Regions from separate parts of the Citrobacter koseri ATCC BAA-895 genome, predicted to be linked through region 1. Evidence: predicted binding sites of a transcription regulator. Region 1 holds the regulator's gene; each other region holds the start of a gene.

Region 1 (4,284 bases):
CAATGCCCGTCCTGGCTACCTGGAGCACTTCTGGGCGCTGGTAAACTGGGACTTTGTGGCGAAAAACTTCGCGGCATAAAGAGAATAACGCAGAAGGGAGTCCCTTCTGCGTTTTAATGCTGCGCTTAGTTCGCCACGCAAACGTCTTCAGGCTGTCTGCGCGCAGAGACAAAGACCAGCAACAGCGCAAGCCCTGCCACAATCGCCCCCATCACCGGTACGAAGCTGTAGCCCAAACCACCGGAAATCACTGCGCCCCCCGCCGCTGCGCCAAGCGCATTACCGAGATTAAAGGCACCGATATTGACCGATGAAGAGAGGCCTGGCGCTTCGCTGGCAACCCGCATAACGCGCATTTGTAAAGGCGGAACCACCGCGAATGTCGCCGCCCCCCATACCACCATGCTGATAGCAGCACCCACTTCGTTGCGCGCCAGGAACGGGATCGCCAGCATAATCACCATCAGCAGCAGCAAAAATCCTTTCAGGGTGCCGTTAACCGAACGATCCGCCAGTTTTCCCCCCAGATAGTTGCCGATAGAAAAGCCAACGCCAATCAGTACCAGCATACCGGTAACGAAAGCAGGCGTTGCATGCGTAATGCTGTGCAGCACTGGGGCGATATAGGTATAGAGTGTAAACATCGCGCCTGCGCCCAGAACGGTGGTCAGTAATGCCGATAACACCTGTGGTCGCAACAGCACCGCCAGCTCTTTGCGCACCTCAGGGCGCTCTCCCGCCCCGCCTTTCGGCAACGAGAAAAAGAGGCTAATCATTGAAATTACGCCCAGCCCCGCCGTCGCCATGAAGGACATACGCCAGCCAATGGTTTCCCCCAGCCAGGTCGCCGCAGGAACACCGCCAATATTGGCGATTGTCAGCCCCATAAACATGGTGGCGACCGCACTGGCCTGTTTATGTTTGGGGACGACGCTGGCCGCCACCACCGACCCCAGACCGAAGAAAGCGCCGTGATTCAGGCTGGTCAGAATCCGCGACAGCATCAACGTAGTGTAATCCGGCGAGATGGCCGACAGCACATTTCCGAGGGTAAAAATCGCCATCAAAAAAATAAGCGCATTACGACGTGCGCGATGGGAAAGCAGCAGCGTCATCAACGGTGCGCCGACCATCACACCAACGGCATACGCGCTGATTAGCATTCCGGCCGCAGGAATCGAGACATCCACGCCGCGAGCGATAACAGGCAACAAGCCCATAGGAGAGAACTCGGTGGTTCCAATACCAAATGCGCCAATTGCCAGCGCCAGTAAGGGATAATTTATTTTCATACATCGACTCCGCAGCTTCGTGCCGTCACGAGGCACGCAAAAGAGTCAAAAGCATGACATCAATCACAAAACTAATAAAGTAAGCAAAATAGCAAAAGACTTTTACGATTTGGTTAAAAATGAGGAAGAAGAGAGAGGAAAGACAGAGGGAGAATGCTCTCCCTCAGAGGTAAATCAGTTCAGTGCGGCAGTCAGACCGCCTGCGACAATCAGGCCCAGCACAATAATGGTGGTCACTAACGAAAATTTCAGATCGGTGCTCATCAAGTTTTCTCCTTTTTATTCCCACACAAAAAGTGATATTGCGCATTTTTACACACTTGAATGCAAAAATCTCCCATGATTTATATTGATAAGCGCTTTTAACTCTTCCCCTTTTCGTCAAGATCAGACAAAATTCCACGCTTACTTGATTAGCGTACCGGCCATTGCCCCCTTCCTGATGTTCCGTGTCGTTTTCCCGGCGTGCCGCAACCCTGACGTTGCGATCAAGGTGTGTAAAGGCAAACGTTTACTTACAGTATTTTCAGGAGTTCAGGATATGGTCTGGAGTGAGATGTAATGGCAACAATTAAAGATGTGGCGAAGCGAGCAAACGTTTCCACTACAACCGTATCACACGTAATTAACAAAACGCGCTTCGTTGCGGAAGAGACGCGCAACGCGGTATGGGCAGCCATTAAAGAGCTGCACTACTCTCCCAGCGCGGTTGCCCGCAGCCTGAAGGTTAACCACACCAAATCGATTGGTTTGCTGGCGACCAGCAGCGAAGCCGCCTATTTTGCTGAAATTATCGAAGCCGTTGAAAAGAACTGTTTCCAGAAAGGATATACGCTGATTCTGGGCAACGCCTGGAACAACCTGGAAAAACAGCGCGCGTACCTCTCCATGATGGCGCAAAAACGCGTGGATGGCCTGCTGGTCATGTGTTCCGAATACCCTGAGTCCCTGCTCTCTATGCTTGAAGAGTATCGCCATATCCCGATGGTGGTGATGGACTGGGGCGAAGCCAAAGCGGACTTTACCGATACGGTCATTGATAACGCCTTTGCAGGCGGCTATATGGCCGGTCGTTATCTGGTTGAACGCGGCCACCGTGAAATTGGCGTGATCCCCGGCCCGATGGAACGCAACACCGGCGCAGGTCGTCTGGCTGGCTTTATGAAAGCGATGGAAGAAGCGCTGATAAACGTGCCGGAAAACTGGATCGTTCAGGGTGATTTCGAGCCGGAATCAGGCTACCGCGCGATGCAGCAAATGATCTCCCAGTCTCACCGCCCGACGGCCGTATTCTGCGGTGGCGACATTATGGCGATGGGCGCGTTGTGCGCCGCTGACGAGATGGGGCTGCGCGTACCGCAGGATATCTCGGTCATCGGCTACGACAACGTACGCAACGCGCGTTACTTTACGCCTGCGCTGACGACGATTCACCAGCCGAAAGATTCTCTGGGTGAAACGGCCTTCAATATGCTGCTTGACCGTATCGTCAATAAACGCGAAGAGTCGCAGTCCATTGAGGTGCATCCGCGTCTGATTGAGCGTCGCTCTGTCGCCGATGGCCCATTCCGCGACTATCGCCGTTAATCCCCTTCTGCGGGAGCCTCTTCCGGCTCCCGTAACCACTCTTTATTCAGCGTTTCGCTGTCGCCCAGATAGTCCAGTAACCAGGCCAGCGCGGGCGACGTGTCGTTCTGCTGCCACGTCAGACAGCACGCCGCATCAGGAAACGGATTCTCAAGCTGTAGCGCCACCCATTTCCCGCTGTCGATCCACGGCTTAGCAAAGTGGGTCGGCACCATTCCCACACACAGTCCCGCGGAAAGGCAGGTCGCTGAAGATTCCCAGTCCGGCACCACCACGCGTTTTTGGTTATCCAGCAGCCAGGTGATGCGCTTCGGAAGCGTACGCGAGGTATCCTCCCGGACCAGCGACGGCCAGTTGCGCAACGTGTCGTCACTGAGCGGGCCAGCCATTGACGCCAGCGGATGATGGCGGGCGACCACGCAGCTCCAGCTCAGCATCCCCATATCGCGAAAGGTGTAGCGTCCTCCAACCGGAATGGCCTGCGTCGCGCCGATAGCCAGCTCCACGCGCCCGTCCGACAGCGCATCCCAGACGCCGTTAAATACCTCCTGAAAGACCAGCAATTCCACATCATCAAAATGACGATAAAAATCAACAATCATCTGCCGGGTGCGCTCCGGCTTAACAATATTGTCGACCGCAATCGCCAGTTGACCCCGCCAGCCGTTGGCGATCTGCTGGCACTGCTGTCGGGTGATCTGCATTTTTTTGATAACAGAGCGCCCTTCCTTTAAAAACCATGCCCCGGCGGGGGTCAGTTCAACATCCCGATGGCGTCGTTCGAAAAGCGGCACCGCCAGCCACTCTTCCAGTTGACGGACGGTGTAGCTCACCGCAGAAGGCACGCGGTGCAACTCCTGCGCCGCAGAACTAAAACTGCCATTACGGGCAACGGCATCAACCACTTCGAGTGAATATTCTGACCACATATTCTGCCTGCAAAAATTTTGAATCCAGTAGCCAAATATTAGCGTTTCACAAGCAGAATTTCACTCCCTACACTCAGCGGCAATGTCTTACTTCTGGAAAAGAGAAACAATTATGCAACCCGGAAAAGGTTTTTTAGTCTGGCTGGCGGGTCTCAGCGTGCTGGGCTTTCTGGCAACAGATATGTATCTGCCTGCGTTCGCGGCAATTCAGGCCGACCTGCAAACACCGGCGGCGGCTGTCAGCGCCAGCCTCAGTCTGTTCCTGGCCGGTTTCGCCGTCGCGCAACTGCTGTGGGGGCCGCTGTCAGACCGTTACGGGCGTAAACCCATTTTGCTGCTGGGTCTCTCCATCTTCGCGCTGGGCAGTCTGGGGATGATGTGGGTCGAAAGCGCTACTGGGCTGCTGGTACTGCGTTTTATTCAGGCGGTGGGGGTTTGTGCCGCTACGGTGATCTGGCAGGCACTGGTGACGGATT
Region 2 (4,284 bases), 1.4 Mb from region 1:
TTCAAAGAGTAGTTTTCATGCCGTAAAGTAGCGTGAATTATGTTACGTTTATCAGATTAAAAGACAGGCGACCTTTTCAAGGAATAGCATGAAAAAGATTGATGCGATTATTAAACCCTTCAAGCTGGACGACGTCCGTGAAGCGCTGGCTGAGGTAGGCATTACCGGTATGACGGTTACCGAAGTGAAAGGCTTTGGGCGTCAGAAAGGCCATACCGAGCTGTACCGTGGCGCGGAATATATGGTGGATTTTCTGCCGAAGGTGAAAATTGAAATCGTGGTGACCGACGATATCGTGGATACCTGCGTTGACACCATTATTCGCACCGCGCAGACGGGGAAAATCGGTGACGGTAAAATTTTCGTCTTTGACGTTGCGCGCGTGATTCGTATTCGTACCGGCGAAGAAGACGACGCGGCAATTTAAGCCGCGTCGTGCTTGCCGGATGGCGGTGTAAACACTTTATCCGGCCTACAAAATCCCGTAGGCCTGATAAGCGCAGCGCCATCAGGCATGACTTAATTACAGCACTTTATGTGGGCCGAAGCATTCGTAATGAATGTTTTCGCTTTTCACGCCCAGCCCTGTCAGCTGCTTCGCAGCAAACTGCATAAAGCCGACCGGACCGCACAGATAAAACTGCATTGCCGGATCGCTGATCGCACTTTCCAGTTTGTTCAAATCCATCAGACCTGTGCTGTCGAACGCGCCATTCGCACGATCGGCTTCTGTCGGTTCGCGATACCAGGTATGTGCGGTAAAGCGCGGCAGGGTTTTACCCAGCTCGCTCACTTCATCTGCAAACGCATGCACGTCGCCGTTTTCCGCCGCGTGGAACCAGTTCACCTGCGCGGTGTGGTTGGCTTTGGTCAGCGTATCCAGCATGGCCAGCATTGGAGTCTGGCCTACGCCTGCGGAAATCAGAGAAACAGGCGTGTCCGTTGCGACATCCATGAAGAAATCACCTGCCGGAGCGGCTAAGTGGACGATATCGCCGACGCTTGCGTGGTTGTGCAGCCAGCTGGAAACCTGACCGCCATCTTCACGCTTAACTGCGATGCGATAACCTTTACCATCCGGCTTGCGGGTCAGGGAATACTGACGGATCTCCTGATGCGGGAAGCCTTCCGGTTTCAGCCAGACCCCCAGGTATTGACCCGGATGATATTCTGCGACCGGGCCGCCATCGACCGGTTCAAATTCAAAGCTGGTAATCAGGGCGCTGCGCGGCGTTTTCGCGACGATGCGGAACGGACGAGTGCCTTCCCAGCCGCCATTCTTGCTGGCGTTTTCGCTGTAGATTTGCGCTTCGCGATTGATAAAGACATTGGCCAGAACGCCATACGCTTTACCCCAGGCATCCAGCACTTCCTGGCCTGGGCTGAACATTTCGTCCAGCGTTGCCAGCAGGTGGCCACCAACGATGTTGTACTGTTCTGGTTTGATCTGGAAACTGGTGTGCTTCTGGGCGATTTTTTCTACCGCAGGCAGCAGCGCAGGCAGGTTTTCGATATTGCTGGCATAGGCCGCGATGGCGTTAAACAGCGCTTCACGTTGATCGCCATTTCGCTGGTTACTCATGTTAAAAATTTCTTTGAGTTCAGGGTTGTGGGTAAACATGCGATCGTAGAAATGGGCGGTCAGTTTTGGACCGGTTTCAACCAGCAGGGGAATGGTGGCTTTTACTGTGGCGATGGTTTGAGCGTCAAGCATACTGTCTTCCTTTATCTGAGACTTTAATGATGTATGTCAAATACATCTTATAAAAAATAACCCTGTATTGTAAATGGTTCTTTGTAACTTTGCGTTTTTAACGTTACAACGTGAAAAATCTGCATCACAAACCTGAAAAGAAATCCGTTGAAATTCGTAAGGTCTTCATTCGACAAAGCCTTGTACAGTATGAAGGTAATCGTTTGCGTAAAATCCTTTGTCAAGACCTGTTATCGCAGAATGATTCGGTTATACTGTTGGCCGTTGTCCCACGGGATTGCCTTTTTAGGCCAAAATTTATCGTTAGCTGAGTCAGGAGATGCGGATGTTAAAGCGTGAAATGAACATTGCCGATTATGATGCCGAACTGTGGCAGGCTATGGAGCAGGAAAAAGTACGTCAGGAAGAGCACATCGAACTGATCGCCTCCGAAAACTACACCAGCCCGCGCGTGATGCAGGCGCAGGGGTCTCAGCTGACCAACAAATACGCTGAAGGATATCCGGGCAAGCGCTACTACGGCGGTTGCGAATATGTGGATGTCGTTGAGCAACTGGCGATTGACCGCGCGAAAGAACTGTTTGGCGCAGACTACGCCAACGTCCAGCCGCACTCTGGTTCTCAGGCTAACTTCGCGGTCTACACTGCGCTGCTGCAACCGGGCGACACCGTTCTGGGTATGAACCTGGCGCAAGGTGGCCACCTGACTCACGGTTCTCCGGTAAACTTCTCCGGTAAACTGTACAACATCGTGCCTTACGGCATCGATGAGTCCGGTAAAATTGACTACGAAGAGATGGCGAAGCTGGCTCAGACTCATAAACCGAAGATGATCATCGGCGGCTTCTCTGCTTATTCCGGCGTCGTTGACTGGGCAAAAATGCGTGAAATTGCCGACAGCATTGGCGCGTACCTGTTTGTTGATATGGCGCACGTCGCGGGTCTTATCGCCGCAGACGTTTATCCGAACCCGGTTCCGCATGCTCACGTTGTGACCACCACCACGCACAAAACCCTGGCGGGTCCGCGCGGCGGCCTGATCCTGGCGAAAGGCGGTGACGAAGAGTTGTACAAAAAACTGAACTCTGCCGTTTTCCCTAGTGCTCAGGGTGGCCCGCTGATGCATGTGATCGCCGGTAAAGCGGTGGCGCTGAAAGAAGCGATGGAACCGGAGTTCAAAGTCTACCAGCAGCAGGTTGCCAAAAACGCCAAAGCGATGGTGGAAGTGTTCCTGAACCGTGGCTACAAAGTGGTTTCCGGCGGTACGGAGAACCACCTGTTCCTGCTGGATCTGGTGGACAAAAACCTGACCGGTAAAGAAGCTGACGCCGCGCTGGGTCGTGCCAACATCACCGTTAACAAAAACAGCGTGCCGAACGATCCGAAGAGCCCGTTTGTTACTTCCGGTATCCGTATCGGTTCTCCGGCCATTACGCGTCGCGGCTTTAAAGAAGCAGAAGCCAAAGAGCTGGCTGGCTGGATGTGCGATGTGCTGGACAACATCAACGATGAAGCGGTTATCGAGCGCATCAAAGGCAAAGTGCTGGACATCTGCGCACGCTTCCCTGTTTACGCGTAAGCGATACGCCTGGCATCGTGAAAAAGGCTTCCTGCGGGAAGCCTTTTTTATTTCCGGGTCACGCCGTGCGGGCGAATCCAGGCGTGACTTTGATACCCGGTTATATGAATAATTTTAATACCACGCCGGTGGTTTTTCGGTCGACAAGCGAGTCTCCTTTCATCGCAGGGTGTCGGACTTATACTCAGAGCGCGTTTAGCTGTGATTCGACGTACAGATAGCCGATCCCCATCAACTGTTGCGAACGACTGAGTGTGCCAAAGCCGATCCGGGTGGACCTTGCCTGCGGGTTATCGCCATGATCAAAGGGATTAAACCCCGTTTGCTGCACCAGCGTATTCAGCCAGCTTTCGCCAAAGGCGCAACTGCGGCCATAAATCCAGATTTGGTTAATATTCAGGATATTCAGAAAGTTATATAAACTCAGGCCAATCGCGCTGGCGGCGTGTTCCACCCAGGCCTGGATGCGGACATCGCCCTGTTGCCAGGCGGTAATCAGTTGATCGATGGTGATAGTTTCTGGGTCGCAATCCGCCGTGGGCTGCGTTTTCATCCACCGTCGGGCCTGTTTTTTAAGCGCGCTGAGCGAGGCCACGGTTTCCAGACAGCCGTAGCGGCCGCAATCACAGGCTACCCCGTCCGGGTTGACGATGGTATGTCCGATCTGACCGCTGCCATACAAACTGCCGCGCCAGATGTTGTCGTTGATGACGAAGGAGGAACCAATCCCGTAATCGACGTTAATGACGCAGAAATCGCGGTTTGCCGCCGGGTTTTGCCACTTCTCCGCCAGCGCCAGCATCACGCAGTCATTGTCTAACCGCACCTGTACGCCGAGCATCTCCTCCAGCAGATATTTAATCTCAACCGGGGTTTTCCACGGTGCCTGCGGCATGGTTTTTGACGCCCCGGTAATGGGATCGACCTGACCGTGAACGCCTAATGCCAGATTGATGGTCACGTCGGGATAGCGCTGACGATATTCCCGCCA
Region 3 (4,284 bases), 940 kb from region 1:
CGGGAATCAAATGCAGGCAAACATCCGGGCCTACATGGCGTATCTCGTTGAATTTAAAATGGGGTGCCTCGCTCAGTTTCTCAAGCCCCGGCAGCACACATAATCCTCGCGCATCACTTCCTAACAGTTTAGGCGCAACATAGACGATAAGCTCGTCCACCACGCCCGCCTGCAACAGCGCGCCCGCAAGCACCGGCCCGGCCTCCACCCAGATGCTGTTAATCTGCTGTTTACCCAACAGCATCATCAGCACCACCAGATCCAGATGACCGTTATGCTCCGGCACCCGCAGGCTGCGAACCGTCTCAGGCCAGATGCGGGAATCGTCCTGTGTACGGGCAAACCAGGTATCTCCCGGCTGCTGCACAATACGGTGCTCCGGCGTCACGCGGTTTTGGCTGTCGAGGACAATGCGAATCGGCTGACGCAGGTTTTCCTGCGGATAGAGAGTCTGGGTTGAGGCATCCAGTTCAGGCCAGCGAACCGTTAACGCCGGGTCGTCGGCCAGCACCGTCGCGCTGCTGGTCAGAATCGCATGGCTTTGCGCCCGTAAACGCTGCACATCGCGCCGCGCCTGCGGGGAGGTAATCCACTGGCTTTCACCGCTGGCCATCGCCGTGCGGCCATCCAGCGATGCGCCGAGCTTGAGCTGCACATACGGGAAGCCAGTGCGCATCCGCTTGAGGAAACCTTTGTTCAGCTGTTCCGTTTCGCTCATCATCAGCCCGTGGCTGACGTCGATCCCCGCCTGCTGCAAACGGTACAGCCCACGTCCCGCGACCTGCGGATTGGGGTCCTGCATCGCCGCAACGACCCGTGCCACGCCAGCGGCAATCAACGCATCGCAGCACGGCGGCGTACGGCCATGATGGCTACACGGTTCAAGCGTGACATACGCGGTCGCGCCTTTGGCTTTGTCTCCCGCCATACGCAGCGCATGGACTTCAGCATGCGGTTCACCCGCGCGATGATGGTAGCCTTCGCCAACGATTTCGCCATCTTTGACGATCACACAGCCTACATTCGGGTTCGGGTGCGTGGTGAAACGCCCGCGCTGCGCCAGCTTCAGCGCACGCGCCATGTAAAACTCATCCAGCATGGCTTAATCCTGTAGGCGAGCAATCTCTTCGCCGAATTCTTTGATGTCTTCGAAACTCCGATAGACGGAGGCAAAGCGGATGTAAGCCACTTTATCGAGCTTTTTCAGTTGCTCCATCACCAGGTTGCCAATCATTTTGCTGGGAACTTCGCGTTCCCCGGTGGCTCGCAGCTGTGATTTGATGTGATTCAACGCCATTTCGACGTCATCAGAGCTGACAGGGCGTTTTTCCAGCGCTCTTAGCATACCGCTGCGCAACTTCTCTTCGTTGAAAGGTTCACGCACATCGTTACTTTTCACTACGCGCGGCATAACAAGCTCTGCCACTTCAAAGGTAGTGAAACGTTCATTACAGACCAGACACTGCCGACGGCGGCGTACGGAAGAGCCCTCACCCACGAGACGAGAGTCAATAACCTTAGTGTCTACGGCGAAACAGAATGGGCAATGCATACGGCGTCCTGACCAGGTGGTTAACAGAAATCTATTTTACCCTGAACTGGCGCGACAACAAAGGCGGAGCACTTTTGAGACAAAGGATCGATACCTTACGCCCCTTTGCGATCTACCATTAGGGTACCGCGACCATGAAGGAAATAATCTACATGACAAGACGTTACCTAAGAATTCTCCTGGTGGGAAGCCTCTTTAGCCTGAGCGCCTGCGCGCAGCAGAGCGAAGTTCGCCAGATGAACCAAAGCGTCAGCACGCTGAATACGGAAATGGCGCAGTTAAACCAGGAAACCGTGAAGATTACTCAGCAAAATATGTTGAATGCGAAATCCACCAGCGGGGTCTATCTGCTGCCGGGTTCAAAAACGCCTGCCCGCCTGAACAGTCAGATCGGTACGTTGCGTATGTCCCTGGTGAATATCGCACCCAATGCCGACGGCACACGCGTGACGCTGCGCATTCAGGGAGAATCCAACGATCCGTTACCGGCGTTTAGCGGTACTGTCGAATACGGGCAGATTCAGGGCACCACGGATAACTATCAGGAAGTGAATGTCCAGAATCAACTGATTAACGCCCCGGCCAGCATCCTGGCGCCGAGCGATGTGGACATCCCGTTACAATTAAACGGATTGACGCCCGACCAGTTAGGTTTTGTCCGCGTTCACGATATCCAGCCTGTTAATCAATAAACCTTCGGCGGAGCGTTTTGTGCGTTCCGCAACATCCCTCCCCGGCTTTTTGTTACTCCCCTGACATCACCGCAATTTTTGCTAAAAGTTGGCAACATTCATGAAAGTCAGTACAATCGCCGCGCTTAAAGTACGCAAACGTGAACGCAATCGATTACGTAGATGATAGATCTGTGAAACAAGACATATTTTTGTGAGCAATGATTTCTATAATAGGCTCCGCAGAAACACGAAATATTTAGAAACGCAAATTGCGCCTTTTTCATTCCCTTCAAGGGATTTCAAACAGTGGCATACAATATGAAAAAAACATTACTTGCAGCCGGTGCAGTGCTGGCGCTCTCATCGTCCTTTACTGTTAACGCAGCAGAAAATGACAAACCGCAATACCTTTCAGACTGGTGGCACCAGAGCGTTAACGTCGTAGGCAGCTACCATACCCGTTTCGGACCGCAGCTCCGTAACGATACCTATCTGGAATATGAAGCATTCGCGAAAAAAGACTGGTTCGATTTCTACGGCTATATGGATGCGCCGGTATTCTTCGGCGGTAACACCAACGCGAAGGGTATCTGGAACCACGGTTCCCCGCTGTTCATGGAAATTGAACCGCGTTTCTCTATCGACAAACTGACCGGAGCCGACCTGAGCTTTGGCCCGTTCAAAGAGTGGTATTTCGCTAACAACTACATCTATGACATGGGTCGTAACAAGTCTGGCCGTCAGAGCACCTGGTACATGGGTCTGGGTACTGACATCGAAACCGGTCTGCCGATGAGCCTGTCTCTGAACGTCTATGCGAAGTACCAGTGGCAGAACTACCTGGCTGATAACGAAAACGAGTGGGACGGCTACCGTTTCAAAGTGAAATACTTCGTGCCACTCACCGAGCTGTGGGGCGGCAACCTGAGCTACATCGGTTTCACTAACTTTGACTGGGGCTCCGATCTGGGCGACTCTCAGTACCGTACCAGCAACTCTATCGCATCCAGCCACATCCTGGCGCTGAACTACGATCACTGGCACTACTCTGTGGTGGCTCGTTACTTCCATAACGGCGGACAGTGGGAAAACGGCGCTCAGCCGGTATGGCAATCCGAAACGGTTAAAGCTACCGGTTGGGGTGGCTACCTGGTTGTCGGTTACAACTTCTAAGCGGTTTATTTGCCGCCCGGCCAGCACAGCGCCGGGCACAGAAAGAGCACCGAACGCGCAACGCGCCGGTGCTTTTTTATTTCTTCTGATCCATCATCGCTTTCAGATTAGCGAAAGGGTTATGCATCGCAGCGCCGACATATTTCTGCGCATCCTCCCCGGCAATAACGGTTGAGCCATACTGATCGGCTTCGGTATATTTCGAATGCTCATGATCGTGACAGTACAGACACAGCAACTCCCAGTTACTGCCGTCTTCCGGGTTATTGGTGTGGTCGTGATCGATATGATGGACGGTTAATTCGCGCAGGTTAGAGTAAACAAATTCGCGAGAGCATCGCCCGCATACCCACGGAAATAATTTGAGCGCCTTTTCACGATAGCCGTTTTCCAGCCGCGTATAGTTTTTAGGGATAATCGCCATAGTGACTCTGTATCTGCGTTGAATGTAGGGTTATGAGCAAGTTTAACACTCTGCGTACCCCATTGCCCGTGAAGGATGCAGAAGCCCGCTTAACCACAGGCTTTTTTAGCGATAAAAAAATCCCGGCCATGCGACCGGGATTCCAGTAATAACGTGACTGCGTGATTAAGGCAGAATAGACGGCTGATCCGCCCCTTCTTTCTCAACTTTCTGCTGCAACATATGCTCGCGCTTCATGCCCAGCTTCAGCGCCAGCGCCGAGGCCACGTAGATCGACGATGCCGTACCGATAGAAACACCGATCAGCATGGTCAGAGAGAAGCCTTCCAGTACCGGCCCGCCGAAGAGGTACAGCATCAGAATCACCACTAACGTCGTCCCGGAGGTGATCAACGTACGGTGCAGCGTCTGGGTCAACGACACGTTAAAGATTTCGTAAGGCGTCCCGCGACGAATTTTGC

Evidence for each region. Region 1 encodes PurR, which represses purine synthesis genes. Its sites were predicted from a motif close to CANGCAAACGTTTGCNTG; they were not measured.
Region 2: a site for PurR is predicted at 1,907-1,924, ahead of glyA (serine hydroxymethyltransferase). Genes of this name have one in related genera too.
Region 3: a site for PurR is predicted at 2,388-2,405, ahead of CKO_RS11720 (nucleoside-specific channel-forming protein Tsx). Genes of this name have one in related genera too.

Annotation. Positions count from the first base shown of each region.
Region 1 covers NC_009792.1:1,603,459-1,607,742, forward strand. The annotation lists gene sodB (superoxide dismutase [Fe]) at 1-79, shown strand, start outside; gene CKO_RS07130 (MFS transporter) at 126-1,292, opposite strand; gene cydH (cytochrome bd-I accessory subunit CydH) at 1,467-1,556, opposite strand; gene purR (HTH-type transcriptional repressor PurR) at 1,854-2,879, shown strand; gene punR (DNA-binding transcriptional activator PunR) at 2,876-3,808, opposite strand; gene punC (purine nucleoside transporter PunC) at 3,921-4,284, shown strand, end outside.
Region 2 covers NC_009792.1:226,070-230,353, forward strand. The annotation lists gene glrR (two-component system response regulator GlrR) at 1-12, shown strand, start outside; gene glnB (nitrogen regulatory protein P-II) at 89-427, shown strand; partial or broken gene CKO_RS23750 (hypothetical protein) at 424-519, opposite strand; gene hmpA (NO-inducible flavohemoprotein) at 524-1,714, opposite strand; gene glyA (serine hydroxymethyltransferase) at 2,040-3,293, shown strand; gene CKO_RS01085 (ROK family transcriptional regulator) at 3,478-4,284, opposite strand, start outside.
Region 3 covers NC_009792.1:2,548,062-2,552,345, forward strand. The annotation lists gene ribD (bifunctional diaminohydroxyphosphoribosylaminopyrimidine deaminase/5-amino-6-(5-phosphoribosylamino)uracil reductase RibD) at 1-1,099, opposite strand, end outside; gene nrdR (transcriptional regulator NrdR) at 1,103-1,552, opposite strand; gene CKO_RS11715 (SadB/YajI family lipoprotein) at 1,705-2,244, shown strand; gene CKO_RS11720 (nucleoside-specific channel-forming protein Tsx) at 2,545-3,399, shown strand; gene yajD (HNH nuclease YajD) at 3,476-3,823, opposite strand; gene secF (protein translocase subunit SecF) at 3,989-4,284, opposite strand, start outside.